Regions from separate parts of the Comamonas sp. MYb21 genome, predicted to be linked through region 1. Evidence: predicted binding sites of a transcription regulator. Region 1 holds the regulator's gene; the other holds the start of a gene.
The links. The regulator FNR, encoded in region 1, switches genes on or off when oxygen is low (the NO sensors DNR and NnrR bind a similar motif). The targets are predictions, from matches to a motif close to TTGATNNNNATCAA.
Positions count from the first base shown of each region.

Region 2: a site for FNR is predicted at 3,656-3,669, ahead of WH367_RS19010 (OmpW/AlkL family protein). Genes of this name have one in related genera too.

Region 1 is NZ_JBBGZC010000014.1:119,396-126,840, reverse strand. It holds gene WH367_RS20415 (malonyl-CoA decarboxylase) at 1-445, shown strand, start outside; gene WH367_RS20410 (Bug family tripartite tricarboxylate transporter substrate binding protein) at 639-1,655, shown strand; gene WH367_RS20405 (enoyl-CoA hydratase/isomerase family protein) at 1,672-2,463, shown strand; gene WH367_RS20400 (malonate--CoA ligase) at 2,530-4,086, shown strand; gene WH367_RS20395 (universal stress protein) at 4,197-4,640, opposite strand; gene fnr (fumarate/nitrate reduction transcriptional regulator Fnr) at 4,796-5,518, opposite strand; gene hemN (oxygen-independent coproporphyrinogen III oxidase) at 5,669-7,051, shown strand; gene WH367_RS20380 (sulfite exporter TauE/SafE family protein) at 7,068-7,445, opposite strand, start outside.
Region 2 is NZ_JBBGZC010000013.1:5,961-13,405, forward strand. It holds gene WH367_RS18995 (hypothetical protein) at 241-585, shown strand; yybP-ykoY riboswitch at 1,343-1,508, shown strand; gene mntP (manganese efflux pump MntP) at 1,528-2,097, shown strand; gene WH367_RS19005 (DUF808 domain-containing protein) at 2,541-3,542, shown strand; gene WH367_RS19010 (OmpW/AlkL family protein) at 3,831-4,442, shown strand; gene WH367_RS19015 (O-acetylhomoserine aminocarboxypropyltransferase/cysteine synthase family protein) at 4,559-5,842, opposite strand; gene WH367_RS19020 (YeiH family protein) at 5,960-7,051, opposite strand; gene WH367_RS19025 (LysR family transcriptional regulator) at 7,220-7,445, shown strand, end outside.

The sequences.
Region 1 (7,445 bases):
ACCGGGTTTTCGCAGCTGGCTGGGCAAGAACGCGGCCGAGGTCTGGGAGGGTGCCGACAAGCGCCTGCGCGCCGAACTGGGCAAGGCCCTGGACAAGGCCGAGCCGACGGTGGACGACTGGATGGCCGCGCTGGAGCAACCGGGCCAGTGGCAGGCGGGCGATGCGGCTGCCAAGCTGCTGCTGCATGCCGCTGCCCGCTACCTGGGCAAGAGCCTGGTCAAGGACAAACCGGTGGACCCGGTGGCGCGCTTTCACCTGGGCAATGGCTCGCGGGTTGAGCGCCTGAACTGGGCGGGCGATACCTCGGCCAAGGGCATCAAGCAGTCCTATGGTTTGATGGTGAACTACCTGTACGACTTGAAGCGCCTGGACAAGCACCGCAATCTGCTGGCCCAGGGCAAGATTCCGGTGTCATCGGGCATCGAGGCGCTGGCCAAGGTCTGAACCTGTTTTTGAGGATGGCAGGCCAGCATCGCGCCCCCGGGCGCTGCGCTGGTCTGGAGAGAGCTGCAGGCCCCCATAAGGGCGCAGCCTGGGTGGTCGGCATTCTATGCTGACCACCCAGGGCCAGCGTGTTGCTGTCGGCGCGCGCAGGCGGGTGTGCGTGGATCTTTAAAAATAACCGTTAGGAGACAAGATGACCAAGAGCAATACACCTTTCCCGTCCAGAAGACGAACCCTGCTGGGCCTGGCCGCTGGCATGGCGGGCAGCGCGCTGCCCGCCTGGAGCTGGGCGAGTGCGGCCGCAGCGCGCGACTGGCCGAGCAAGCCGGTGACCTGGGTGGTGCCCTTTCCGGCAGGCGGGGGTACCGATGCCTTTGCGCGGCCGCTGTCCTCGCAGTTCTCGAAAATCTCGGGCAAGACCCTGGTGATCGACAACAAGGGCGGCGCAGGCGGCACCCTGGGCGCCAGCTTTGCCGCGCGCCAGCCCTCAGATGGCTACCATTTCTTCATGGGCGGCACCCACCATGTGATTGCGCCCTCGGTCTACCCCAAGCTTGACTACGACATCCAGAAGGACCTGGTGCCGCTGGCCTTGCTGGCGACGGTGCCGCAGGTGCTGGTGGTCAACCCCAAGCGGGTGACGGCGGCCAATATGCAGCAGCTGCTGGCCCAGCTCAAGGCCAACCCGGGCAAGATGAGCTTTGCCTCGGCTGGCGCCGGCACCAGCCACCACCTGGCCGGCGAGCTGTTCAAGATCCAGAGCCAGACCGACATCCTGCATGTGCCCTACAAGGGCGCGGGCCCGGCGCTGCAGGACCTGATTGCCGGCAATGTGGACATGCTGTTCGACGGCCTGGGCTCGTCGGCCGCGCATATCGCCGCCGGGCGCATCAAGTGCCTGATGGTCTCGGGCAGCCAGCGCAACCCCTCGCTGCCCGATGTGCCCTGCGCTGCCGAAGTGGGCCTGCCCGATTACAACGTGACCACCTGGTACGGCCTCTGGGCCATCAAGGGCACCTCGCCCGAGCTGCAGGCGCGCATGTTCGAAGAGGCCAAACGCATGGGCGCGTCGGAAGAAATCAAGGCCATCTGGGCCAAGAATGGTGCGGAATATGGCAGCATGACGCAGCCGCAGTTTGCCGCCTTTGTGGCCGACGAGGTCAAGCGCTGGGCCGAGGTGGTCAAGGCCTCGGGCGCGAAGATTGAATGACAAGAGGAGCGAGATGATGGCGGGGCAGGTTCGTGTGCAATCGTGGGTGGTGGGCGAGGAGGCATCCCGCGCGCAGGCCGTGCGCGTGGTGCTGGACCATGCGGGCAAGCGCAATGCCATGTCGCGCGCCATGTGGCGCCAGCTGCGCAGCGTGTTTGAGGACCTGCAGCGCCAGCCCGGGCTGCGCTGCATCGTGCTGCAAGGCGAGGGCGAGGCATTTTGCGCCGGTGGCGATATCTCGGAGTACGCCGACTTTCGCTTTGCCCCAGAGAGCCTGGCCGCCTTTCACGAAGGCGAAGTCTGGCCGGCGCTCCATGCCATGCTGCAATGCGATGTGCCGCTGGTCGCTGCCATTGACGGCGCCTGCATGGGCGCGGGCGTGGAGCTGGCCAGCTGCTGCGACACCCGCCTGGCAACAGACAGAGCCCAGTTTGGCGCGCCGATTGCCAAGCTGGGCTTTCCGATGGCGCCCAAGGAGGCGGCGCTGGTGCTGAGCCAGGTGGGGCCTGCCAAGACGCGGCAGATGCTGCTGGAGGCAGCGGTCTTTGGCGCCGAGCAGATGCTGGCCTCGGGCTTTTTGAGCCAGGTGTACCCCGCTCAAGACCTGCACGCCCAGTTGGAACGCAGCGTCGCCCGCATCTGCGGCCTGGCGCCCCAGGCCGCCCGCATGACCAAGCAGCTGCTGCGTGCGCTGGCCGAAGGCGATGCCCAGGCCCCGGTGCTGCAGCAGCCCTATGCCTATGCCGATTCGGCAGAACACCGCGAAGGCATTGCTGCCTTTGTCGCCAAAAGAGCAGCCCAGTTTTGACCGTGCCTGCGCTGGCCACCGGCCAGGCCGCAGGCGCCAAGGAAACCACCAACCAAGTAGACAAACATGACCAACGACAACCTGTTCTGCGCCCTGCGCGCGGCCTTTCCTGAGGACCTTGATGCCATCGCCGTGGAGACCACCTCGGCCAGCGGTGAGCCGCTGAACTACAGCTGGCGCGACCTGGACCGCATGAGCGCGCGCATCGCCAACCTGCTCGATTCGCTGAATATTCCTTCCGGCAGCCGCGTAGCGGTGCAGGTGGAAAAGTCGGTCGAAGCGATGGCGCTGTACCTGGCGACCTTGCGCGCCGGCCATGTGTTTCTGCCGCTCAACACCGCCTACCAAAGCGCCGAGATCGAGTACTTTGTCACCAATGCCGAGCCGGCCGTGGTGGTCTGCTCGCCGGCCAATTTTGGCTGGGTCTCCAAGATCGCCTTCCAGTGCGGCACGCAAAGCGTGTTCACCTTGGGCGATGACCGCAGCGGCACCCTGCTGGAGCGTGCAGTGCACTGCGCCGATGCGCACACGCCCGCGCAGAAATCTGCCGACGACATGGCCGCCATTCTCTACACGAGTGGCACCACCGGGCGCAGCAAGGGCGCGATGCTGAGCCACGGCAACCTGCTGAGCAATGCCGTCATGCTCAAGGACTACTGGGGCTGGAAAAAGGGCGATGTGCTGATCCATGCGCTGCCGATCTTCCATGTGCATGGCCTGTTTGTCGCGATCCATGCGGCCTTGCTCAATGGCAGCAAGATGGTCTGGTTTGCCAAGTTCGAGCCCAAGGCGGTGATTGCCGCGATGGCGCGGGCGACGGTCTTCATGGGCGTGCCGACTCTGTATGTGCGCCTGCTGGCCGAGCCGGGCCTGACCAAGGCGGCGGCCCAGCACATGCGTTTGTTCATCTCCGGCTCGGCGCCTTTGCTGATCGAGACCTTCCGCGACTGGCAGACCCGCACCGGCCACACGATTTTGGAGCGCTATGGCATGAGCGAGACCATCATGCTGGTCTCCAACCCCTACCAGGCCGATGCCCGCCATGGCGGCCAGGACGAGCGCCGGGGCGGCACGGTGGGCTTTGCGCTGCCGGGTGTGGGCGTGCGGGTGCAGGGCGATGACGGCCAGGCGCTGGGCGCCGACGAGATCGGTCATATCCAGGTGCAAGGCCCCAATGTGTTCAGCGGCTACTGGCGCATGCCCGAGAAGACCGCGCAGGAGTTCACGGCCGACGGCTGGTTCAAGACCGGTGACGTGGGCAAGATTGATGCGCGCGGCTATGTGACCATCGTCGGCCGCAGCAAGGACCTGATCATCTCCGGCGGCTACAACGTCTACCCGGCCGAGATCGAGGGCTTCATCAACGAACTGCCGGGCGTGGCCGAAAGCGCGCTGGTTGGCGTGCCACACCCCGATTTTGGCGAAGTGGGCGTGGCCGTGGTCATTGCCAAGGTGGGCCAGCAGCTCGATGCCGAGGGCATCATTGCGACTTTGAAAAAGCAGCTGGCCAACTTCAAGATTCCCAAGCGCTGCTTTGTCGTGGGCGAGCTGCCGCGCAACACCATGGGCAAGGTGCAAAAGAACCTGCTGCGCGACCAGTACCAGGGCCTGTTCAAGGGCTGATGCGCCCATGAAGGCGGCCTGCGCCGCCATGACAAAACCCTCGCGCTGTGGCCGCTCAGAAGCTGCCGCAGGCGAAGGTTTGCTATTGGGCGGATGCGCTTAGGTGGCGATCAGCGCAGCACCAGCACCGGTATCGTCGCATGGGTCAGCACATGCTGGGTTTCACTGCCCAGCAGCAGGCGCTTCAAGCCCCGGTAGCCGTGCGATGCCATGACGATCAGGTCGCAGTTTTCCTTTTTCGCCGTCTCCAGCAGCGCCTCGGCAATCATGTCGGACTTGATCACCAGGGTCTTGATGGGCACGCCGGTGGCAGCGCCTTCGGCCACCACCTTGTCGACAATGCCCTGGGCGGCGCGTTCCCAGCCGTCCTCGATGCGCGCAATGTCATCGGGGTTTTGCATGGTGCTGCCCTCGAAGTAGCTGCGCGGGTAGTTGGGCGAGATGTTGACGGCAGTCACCGTGGCGTGGCTCAGCTTGGCCAGCGCGAGGGCGTGGCGCACGGCCTTCTCGGACAGCTCAGAGCCATCGGTGGCAAGCAGGATATGTTGGTACATGGCAGGCTCCTTTCAGGTCAGACGTAGGGCAGGGCCGCTGTTGCGCAGTCTTGCCGTGGCTTCAACACAGAGCATCGCCGCTTGCGGCTTGAGCGGATGTCGGATCAGACCGCGTTTGTGTCCGCTGGCGCGGCGAGTTGGAATAGCTGCCTAGCTTAGGCCGAGCAGGCCTGGGTGTTGATCAGGCCCTGGAGCTTGTCGGTGTCCAGAATGCGCACATGGCGCTGCTTGACCTCGATGATGTTCTCCTCGGCAAACTTGGAGAAGGTGCGGCTGACGGTCTCGAGCTTGAGGCCCAGGTAGCTGCCGATTTCCTCGCGTGTCATGCGCAGGATCAGCTCATGCTGCGAAAAGCCCCGGGCATGCAGGCGCTGCACCAGGTTCAGCAAGAAGGCGGCCAGGCGCTCTTCGGCGCGCATGCTGCCCAGCAGCAGCATGACGCCATGCTCGCGCACGATCTCGCGGCTCATGACCTTGTGCACATGGTGCTGCAAGGCGGTCACTTCGCGCGACAGGTCTTCGAGCGAGGAGTAGGGCATCACGCAGACTTCGGCGTCTTCCAGCGCAATCGCGTCGCAGGAATGGCGGTCGTTGACGATGCCGTCAAGCCCGATGATCTCGCCCGCCATCTGAAAGCCGGTGACCTGGTCGCGTCCGTCTTCGGTGGCGATGCTGGTCTTGAAAAAGCCGGTGCGAATCGCATAGAGGGAGGTGAAGGTCTCACCGTTGCGGAACAGCGCGCTGCCGCGTTTGATCTTGCGCCGGGTGGCGACGATCTCGTCGATGCGCTCCATTTGTTCGGCCGACAGTCCCACGGGCATGCACAGCTCGCGCAAATTGCAGTTGGAGCACACCACTTTGATGGAGTTGGATGTCATGTATCAATACCCGTGAACAAATATTCATGTAGGAACGGCGTTCCTCGTATGCGCCTATTGTGCGTGCAGGCGCCAAATGGGTTCTTGATGTACATCAAGGACGCGTGGCAGAGCTTGGGGCACATTGGGGGTCCGCTAGGAAGAAGCCACATGATTTCCCTGACCCCCGACCTGCTGCGCCGTTTTGATGTTCCCGGCCCCCGTTACACCTCGTATCCTACCGCAGACCGATTTGTTGAAGCCTTTGCTGCGAATGAGTACAAGCAGGCGCTGGCGCAACGCGGCACCGGCCTGGCTGGCAGGCTCGCTCCGCTGTCCTTGTATGTGCATGTGCCGTTCTGCGCCTCGCTGTGCTACTACTGCGCCTGCAACAAGATCATCACCAAGCATGCCGAGCGGGCCGACGAGTACCTGGACTACCTCGAGCGCGAGCTGGACCTGCAGCTGGCCCACGTCAGCGCCCGTCCCACCATCAGCCAGCTGCACCTGGGCGGGGGCTCACCCACGTTCTTGACCGATGCCGGCCTCAGCCGCCTGATGGACATGGTCAAGCAGCGTTTTCATCTGAAGCCCGGTGGCGAGTACTCGATCGAGGTGGACCCGCGCACCGTGAGCCGCGAGCGCCTGCAGCATCTCTACCAGCTGGGCTTTAACCGGCTGAGCTTTGGCGTGCAGGATTTTGACCCACTGGTGCAAAAGGCTGTGCACCGTGAGCAGCCCGCTGACCAGGTGTTTGCCTTGGTCGAGCAGGCGCGTGAGATCGGCTTTGAATCTATCAATATCGATCTGATCTATGGTTTGCCCCAACAAAGCCCGGCCAGCTTTGTGCGCACGATGGAGCAGGTCAATGCGCTGCGGCCCGACCGCATTGCGCTCTACGCCTATGCGCACCTGCCCGAGCGCTTCAAGCCCCAGCGCCGCATCCAGGCGCAGGACCTGCCCAGCCCCGCCGATAAGCTCGCCATGCTGGCCCAGGCCCTGGCCGCGCTGGAAGGCGCCGGTTATGTGTATGTGGGCATGGACCATTTCGCCTTGCCCGACGATGCCTTGGCGGTGGCCAAGCGCCAAGGGCGCCTGCACCGCAACTTTCAGGGCTACAGCACCCAGCCCGATTGCGATCTGCTGGCGCTGGGCGTGTCGGCCATCGGCCGCATTGGCGCGACCTACAGCCAGAATGCCAAGACCCTGGAGGAGTACTACGACCTGATCGACCAGGGCCAGATCCCCGTGGTGCGGGGCCTGGCATTGACGCGCGATGACCTGCTGCGCCGCGCGGTGATCATGGGCCTGATGTGCCAGGGGAGCCTGGCGATTGAATCGCTGGAGCAGGCCTGGCTGATTGATTTTGCGCAGTACTTTGCCGCCGAGCTGGCCCAGCTGCGCGAGCTGCAGGACCAGGGCCTGGTGCAACTGAGCGACGAGGCGATCAATGTGACCGAGCTGGGCTGGTACTTTGTGCGCGGTGTGGCCATGGTGTTCGACAAGAACCTGCAGGCCGACCGCAACCGGGCGCGCTTCTCGCGGATTATCTAGCCCGCTGTGGCAGGTCTCAGCCCTGCCAGGCCGCCAGGCTTTTGTAGAGCATGTACGCGGCCAGGCACAGCAAGATGCCGCCAAAGATCTTCTTGAGCTGGCCTACCGGCAGCCGGTGCGCGGCACGGGCGCCCAGCGGCGCCGTCAGCACGCTGCAGGTGGCAATGGCGGCCAGGCCGGGCAGCCAGATATAGCCCAGCGAATGCGGCGGCAGCCCCTGCAGGTGCAGGCCGGCCACCATGAAGCCGATGACATTGGTGACCGCAATCGGAAAGCCCAGCGCCGAGCTGGTGGCGACCGCGTTGTGCATCGGCACGCTGCACCAGGTCATGAAAGGCACGCTGATGAAGGCGCCGCCCGCGCCCACCAGGCCCGAGAGGCAGCCGATCACGCC
Region 2 (7,445 bases), on a different contig from region 1:
TCAGTGGATAATGTCGCATATCTTATGCAATCAGGAGCTGTAAATAATATGATTTATAACATATTCTTATTGCTGGTAGCTGTATTTTTAGTTGATGAGTATATGCCTGGAGGGTTTGTTGAAGATGCAGCTATTTTTTAAGAAAAAATTACTATAAAGTAAACTTAATAGCATAACAGCGACGATTGAAAATGAATCCGATAAGACTTGTAAAAAATCAAATTATTGAGAAGGAAAAAAATGAATGAACTAGAGAAGCTAAATGTTTCAATAAAAGAATCAAGATATATGCATCTTGTGTTATTTTTTATCTTATGCCTGTATTTTTATTTTTTCGGAGGCATTGATTTAAACATGATGCTGGGGATAGGATTTATTGTGGCGCTACTGATGTCCTCGAATAATTATGTTTCAGATGAAAATAGCCATCGCATTGCTATATTTCATATTGTTTTGATTTTGATTATGATTGGTGTATACGATTATTTTTCAAAAGAAGGTAATCGGTTGAATAATATTTTAAATGCCATTACTCCAATGGTTTTTTTATCGGCCCTATATGGATTTTATTTAAAAAGAAAATAAATGCTAAATATTGATTGTAAATTTCTTTACCTCGCCTCTCCATCTGACGGCATTCTGGATAATCGCATAGATAAAACAGTTATCTGCTACCTATGCCTTGTAAAGTGCTACGCGAGCTTTTAAGGTGATGTATTGAATAACCATTTGGTGCGATTTGTTAATGCGGATGACTTATTGATATGTCAGAAGCCTCTAAAGCTGCAATGAATTGAGTGATTTAATATATGCCAGTAGAGATTTTTCAAAAAATGTTTTATTGAAGTTGGATCATGAAAATGATTTTAATATAGTAATAAAATCTAAATTTCTCAAATTCATAATGACCAGGGTAATAGACGGCTGGCCACGCGTGTCTAATGATGTCAATAGAATGAAAGCTGCGGTAAATGGTTTTTGTCTATTTTTATGTTTTTCTTTTCGACTCTGTGGGCCATAAATGGGTAGGGGAACTCTGCAAGATACCCAGCCCACCTTCCCGCAGGGGATGATTCAAACATGAAACATTCGAGCCTGGCTTCCGGATTCAAGATGAAAGCCAAATGCACGCGCAAGCGTAATTTATGTCCTAGATAGAGTTAATTAAGCGGCCTCAAAATGCTACATGGCGCAATCACAGCATTTGTTTTGCGCGCGGGGGGTTAGCTAGGATTGGTTTTGATTTCTCGCGTGCAGAGACAGAGATGCGATCCATTCCTAAAGAACTTGGCGCGTTTGGGGCCATGTGCTCCGAAGCGCTGCGCAGCGTTTAGACTGCGGGCTCCCTTGGGGAGTAGCCTGCTTCCGCGCTGGAAGCGTCTGCGTCAACATACTCGGCATTTCGCATGCTGTGGCGCAGACATCCGTTCTTCGGTTGGCGAGACCATCGGCATGCCAGCACGACCTCGGTCGGGCAGTGGTGGCATGCCGTTGTGCTCATGCCCGACTGTCCTAGAAGAACCTCCGATGAACGCTGCTTCCATTTCCCTGTTGGCGCTTGCCATGTCTACCGACGCCTTTGCCGCCGCGATTGGCAAAGGCTCTGCCCTTGTCAAACCCCGTTGGTCGGAGGCGCTGCGCACCGGCCTGATCTTTGGTGTCATCGAAGCCATCACGCCGCTGGTGGGCTGGGCCCTGGGCTATGCCGCGGCCGATTATGTGAAGGCCTGGGACCACTGGATTGCCTTTGTGCTGCTCTTGGTGCTGGGCGGCCGCATGGTGCTGGGTGCCTTCCAAAGCGCCGATGAGCCCGAGATGAGCCGGCCCGCGCGCCATGGCTTCTGGCTGCTGGTGGCCACCGGCTTTGCGACCAGCATCGACGCGATGGCGGTGGGCGTGGGCCTGGCATTTCTGGATGTGAACATCACCGTTGTTGCGCTCAGCATTGGCTTTGCCACCTTTGCGATGGTGACCTTGGGCGTGATGGTCGGTCGCGTGCTGGGCCATATCACCGGCCGCTGGGCAGAGGCGGTAGGTGGTGTCGTGCTGATCGCCATTGGCTCGCTGATCCTGTACGAGCACATGGTGGCCGTATAAAAGCCAAAGCCCTCCGCGGGCATGGCAGAGGGCTTGGCTGCGTTTTGCGCTGTAGGAGCGTTGCTACAGGCAAAACAAAGCCCCGCAAAGCGGGGCTAAAGTGAGAGAGATCAGTGCGCTTGCAATCGCTGCGGGTGCCGGGTTTTTAGTTCTGGCTCAACCGCTTGCAGGCTGCGCTGGTATCAGAAGCGGGCAGGAGCACGCTTACGGTCACGTTCGTCTTCAGGCCAAATAGCAAACACTTCAGTCATTTCAGTCCTTTCACCTTTCTGGTGTAGATGGGTGTACAACGGGCCGCAGGCTGAAGTTGTTGACAAGGCCTGCATAAAGTTTTGTGAACAAGCTCCAACAAAACGTAGAAATCACCGTTTTACGGGGCCTGACACGGCATTGCTTTGTGAAATCGCTATGATTTGCCACCGAATTTAGACAGGGAGTGCGTAATGGCTGGTGCTGGTTTGTTGATGTTGCTCGATGATATTGCGACCTTGCTCGACGATGTGGCGCTGATGACCAAGACGGCTGCGGGCAAGAGCACGGCCATCCTGGACGATGTGGCCACGCAGACCAAGGTGGCGGTGCAAAAGACGGCGGGGGTGCTGGGCGATGACCTGGCGCTGAACGCCGAGCAGGTGACTGGGGTCAAGGCCAACCGGGAGTTGCCGGTGGTCTGGGCGGTGGCCAAGGGATCGCTCAAAAACAAAGTCATCTTGGTGCCGGCAGCGCTTTTGATCAGTGCTTTTGCGCCTTGGTTGATCACGCCGCTGTTGATGCTTGGCGGCGCTTTTCTGTGTTTTGAAGGGGTGGAGAAGGTGCTGAGCCTGTTCCACAAGCCCGGCAAACAGGCGCCCCATGATGCCGTCAAGGAGTCCGAGCAGGCTGCGCAGATGGGCGTGGCGCCATCATCCGTGAAGGCTGCCAGCGAGAAAAACATGGACCCTGTGGCCTATGAAAAAGCCAAGGTGGCGGGTGCGGTGCGTACCGATTTCATTCTGTCTGCAGAAATCATCGCCATCGCGCTGGGCACTGTGGCCAGCAAGCCGCTGTGGGAGCAGTTTGCAGTGCTGGTGGCCGTGGCGCTGGCGATCACCGTGTTTGTCTATGGCCTGGTCGCCGGTATTGTGCGCATGGACGATGTGGGCATGTGGCTGATGCGCAAGACCAGTGCCGCTGCCAAGGCTTTTGGCCGGGGCCTGATTGCGTTTACGCCCTGGCTGATGCGTGGCCTGTCGATTGTCGGAACGGCTGCGATGTTCATGGTGGGCGGCAGCCTGCTGGTGCATGGCATTGGCCCGATCGAGCACTGGTTGGAGAGTACCGTAGCCCCGATGGGTGGCGTGGTGGCACTGCTGGCCCCAACGCTGGTGCATGTGGCTGTTGGTGCAGCCATTGGTGGCCTGGTGGTGCTGGCGGTGGAGGCTTGGCACAAGCTGCGCGGGCACTGATCGCAAGCAGCAGCGCATGGCTGCTGGCCGCGCCTCTCGGGTGCGGCGCAGCAAGAAGCAGAAGGCGGCATCGCAACAGCGGGCCGCCTTTTTTCATCGCTTGTTTTGTCTCGTTGATCTGGGTCAGGGCCGCGCAGCCCGCTTAAGCAGAAGATGCAGGCATGGACAGCAGAAACTGCTCTGCCGCCTTCAGATACGGCGCTTGGCGCGGGTGGGGGCATGCAGATGCGGCCTGGGTTCAGCTACTTTTCAATCCATGCGAGCAAGCTCGCAGCGAGGGCAATGACGATGAAAAAAATGATGTTGGCAGCGGCAGCTGTATGTGCAATGGCGTCGGGCGCGGCGATGGCGCAAGAGGCGCAAAGCCCTTGGCAGGTGCGTGTGCGCGCCGTGCATCTGGACAGCGCCAACAAGGACTCCACCGGCCTGGGTCTGTCGATCAATGACAAGACGATTCCCGAAGTGGATGTGACCTACTTCTTCACGCCCAATATCGCGGCCGAGCTGGTGCTGACCTATCCGCAAAAGCACGATCTGCGCTCGGATGGCGCCAAGATCGGCACGCTCAAGCACCTGCCGCCCAGCCTGCTCGCGCAGTACCACTTCACCAATATGGGCGCCTTCAAGCCCTACCTGGGCGCTGGTGTGAACTACACGCGCTTCTCGAACGTGAACTTTGCACCCGCTGTTGAAGCCGCGCTCGATCCATCGATCAAGAAGAACAGCTTTGGCCCGGCGCTGCAGATCGGCTTTGACTACATGCTCGATAAGCACTGGTCGATCAACGTCGACGTGAAGAAGGTCTACATCAAGACCGACGTGCGCTCGGCGGGCACCAAGGTGGGCACCTTCAAGGTGGATCCCTGGCTGCTGGGTGTCGGTGTGGGCTACCGTTTCTAAAAGGGGTCTAGAACCCGCTCCTGGTGGTTCAGGAGCCAAAGAGCACTGTGATTGAGCCGCTTATTGCAAGCGGCTCTTTTTTATGAAAGCGGCTCTTTTTTATGCGCGACGGCCCCTCAGACCTGGGCCAGCGCCTGCTCCAGATCGGCCAGCAGGTCATCGACATGCTCGATGCCGACCGAGAGGCGCACCATGCCTTCGCTCACGCCAGCCTTCTCCAGCTCTGCGCTGTCCAATTGGCGGTGCGTGGTCGAAGCCGGGTGCGTGGCCAGCGATTTGGCATCGCCAATATTGACCAGGCGGGTGAACAGCTGCAGCGCATCCAGAAAGCGGGCACCGGCAGCGCGCCCTTCGCCATCGGCAGCGTTGAGGCTGAAGGACAGAATGCCCGAGGCACGACCGCCCGACTGCTTTTGCACGGTGGCATGGTCCGGGTGGTCGGGCAGGCCGGCATAGCGCACCCAGGCCACCTTGGGGTGCTTTTGCAGCGTCTCGGCAATCTTTTGCGTGTTCTCGCAGATGCGGTCCATGCGCAGCGCCAGGGTCTCGATGCCTTGCAGGATCTGGAAGGCGTTCTGCGGCGAAATGGCCGCGCCCATATTGCGCAGCGGCACGACGCGCGCGCGGCCGATATAGGCCGCAGGGCCCAGCGCTTCGGTGTAGACCACGCCGTGGTAGCTCACATCGGGCTCGTTCAAGCGCTTGAAGCGCGCCTTGTGCTCGGCCCAGGGGAACGTGCCGCTATCGACGATGGCACCGCCCACGCTGGTGCCATGGCCGCCCAGGTACTTGGTGAGCGAATGCACGACAATGTCGGCGCCATGCTCGATGGGGCGCAGCAGATAGGGCGAGGGCACGGTGTTGTCCACGATCAGCGGCACGCCATGGCGATGGGCCACATCGGCGAGCGCCCGGATATCGGTCACATTGCCCAGCGGGTTGCCGATGGACTCGATGAACACGGCCTTGGTCTTGTCGTCGATCAAGGCGCCAAAGCTGGCCGGGTCGCGCGGATCGGCAAAGCGCACCTCGATGCCTTGCTGCGGAAAGGTATGCGCAAACAGGTTGTAGGTGCCGCCATACAAGGTGCTGGCCGAGACGATGTTGTCGCCCGCTTCGGCCAGGGTCTGGATGGCGGCGGTGATCGCTGCCATGCCCGAGGCCAGCGCCAGCGCGGCAATGCCGCCTTCGAGCGCTGCCACGCGCTTTTCCAGCACATCGGTGGTCGGGTTCATGATGCGGGTGTAGATATTGCCCGGCACCTTCAGGTCAAACAGGTCGGCGCCGTGCTGTGCGCTGTCAAAGGCGTAGGCCACCGTCTGGTAGATGGGCACGGCCGCAGCCTTGGTAGTGGGGTCGGGCGAATAGCCTGCGTGAACGGCCAATGTCTCGATGCGCATGGTGTTGGAATCCTTGTTGTTGGCGGAAAGATGCCTGCCCGTTGTAGCAGTTTTGCGCGCCGGGCCAACGATTTTTTGGGTATGAGCTTATGAGGCCGCAGAGGCCGCAGAGCCCCCTCAAATCCAGGTATTGACCGCCAGCCCGCCCAGCACCAGCCAGACAAACAGCACCAGGGCCAGCAGCAAGGGTTTGATGCCCGCAGCCCGTACCGAGCGCACATGGGTAGTGAGGCCCAGGCCGGCCATTGCCATCGTCAGCAGCGCGTTGTCCCCCTGCACGCCGATGGCCAGCGCCTGCGCCGGGATGACACCCAGCGAATGGATGCCCGCGACCGCGACAAAGCCCAAGGCAAACCAGGGAATGGTGATCTGGCGGGCCTGCACGGCGCCGTTGGTGGCGGGCTGCGGGGCCGGTGCTTCATTGCCAGGCCGCTTGGCCAGCCACAGCGACAGCGCAATCAGAAACGGGGCCAGCATCATCACCCGCACCATCTTGGCGACCACGGCGGTATCGGCCGCGCTGCTGCTGATGGCGCCGCCCGCAGCGACGACCTGCGCCACTTCATGCACGGTCGAGCCCACCCAGAGGCCATAGCCGGCCTCGCTCATCTGCAGGCTGGGCGCGAGCCACTGGTAGAGCACAGGGTACAAAAAGGTTCCCACCGTGCCAAAGACCACCACGGTGGCGATGGCGACTGCCACATCATCGGCGCGCGCCTTGGCCACCGGGGCGGTGGCCAGCACGGCCGCTGCGCCGCAGATGGCGCTGCCCGCGCCCACCAGCATGCTGGTGCGGGCATCCAGCCCCAGCCAGCGCTGGCCCAGCCATTGCGCCAGCACAAAGGTGCTGCTGAGCATCAGCGCATCGATCAGCACGCCGCTGGCGCCCACGGCGGCGATGTCCTGGAAGGTCAGGCGCAGGCCATAGAGGATGATGCCCAGGCGCAGCAGCTGCTGCTTGGACAGGCCCACCCCCGCAGCGGCCGGCGCCTGCACCCAGCCATAGACGGTATTGCCCACCAGCATGCCGATGACGATGGCCAGCGTGAGCGCGCTCAGCCCATGGCTGCCAAACCAGGGCAGGGCTGCGAGCGTGCTGGCCAACCAGGCAATGGCCGCACACAGCAGCAAGCCCGGCACGAGGCGTTTGGCGCTGTCGAGCCAGTGGCTGTTGCGCAGTTGGGGGAGGGAGAGGGGGGCGAGTGACATGGGTGGTTCCAGAGGCCCTGGCAGGGCCAAAAGTGGTGGCCTGCCGGGCGATATGGAGTCACTATAGAAATTATTCTTATATCTGTATAACTAATTGTTTGGTTAATATCTATCGATAAAATAGGTAGATATTTTTTCATCAACCCAAGCGCCTTGGGCGCCATCCCCATGCTCCATCTCAGCCTGCGCCAGTGGGAGGTTTTCTGCGCCATCGCCCACAGCGGCAGCACCGTCGCTGCAGCGCAGACCATCGGCCTGTCGCAATCAGCCGTGAGCGCCGCCTTGCAGCAGCTGGAGGTGGGCCTGGGCGCGCAGCTGTTTGCGCGCAGCGGCAAGCGCCTGGTGCTCAATGACCTGGGGCGCAGCCTCTGGCCGCAAGCGCAGGGCTTGCTGG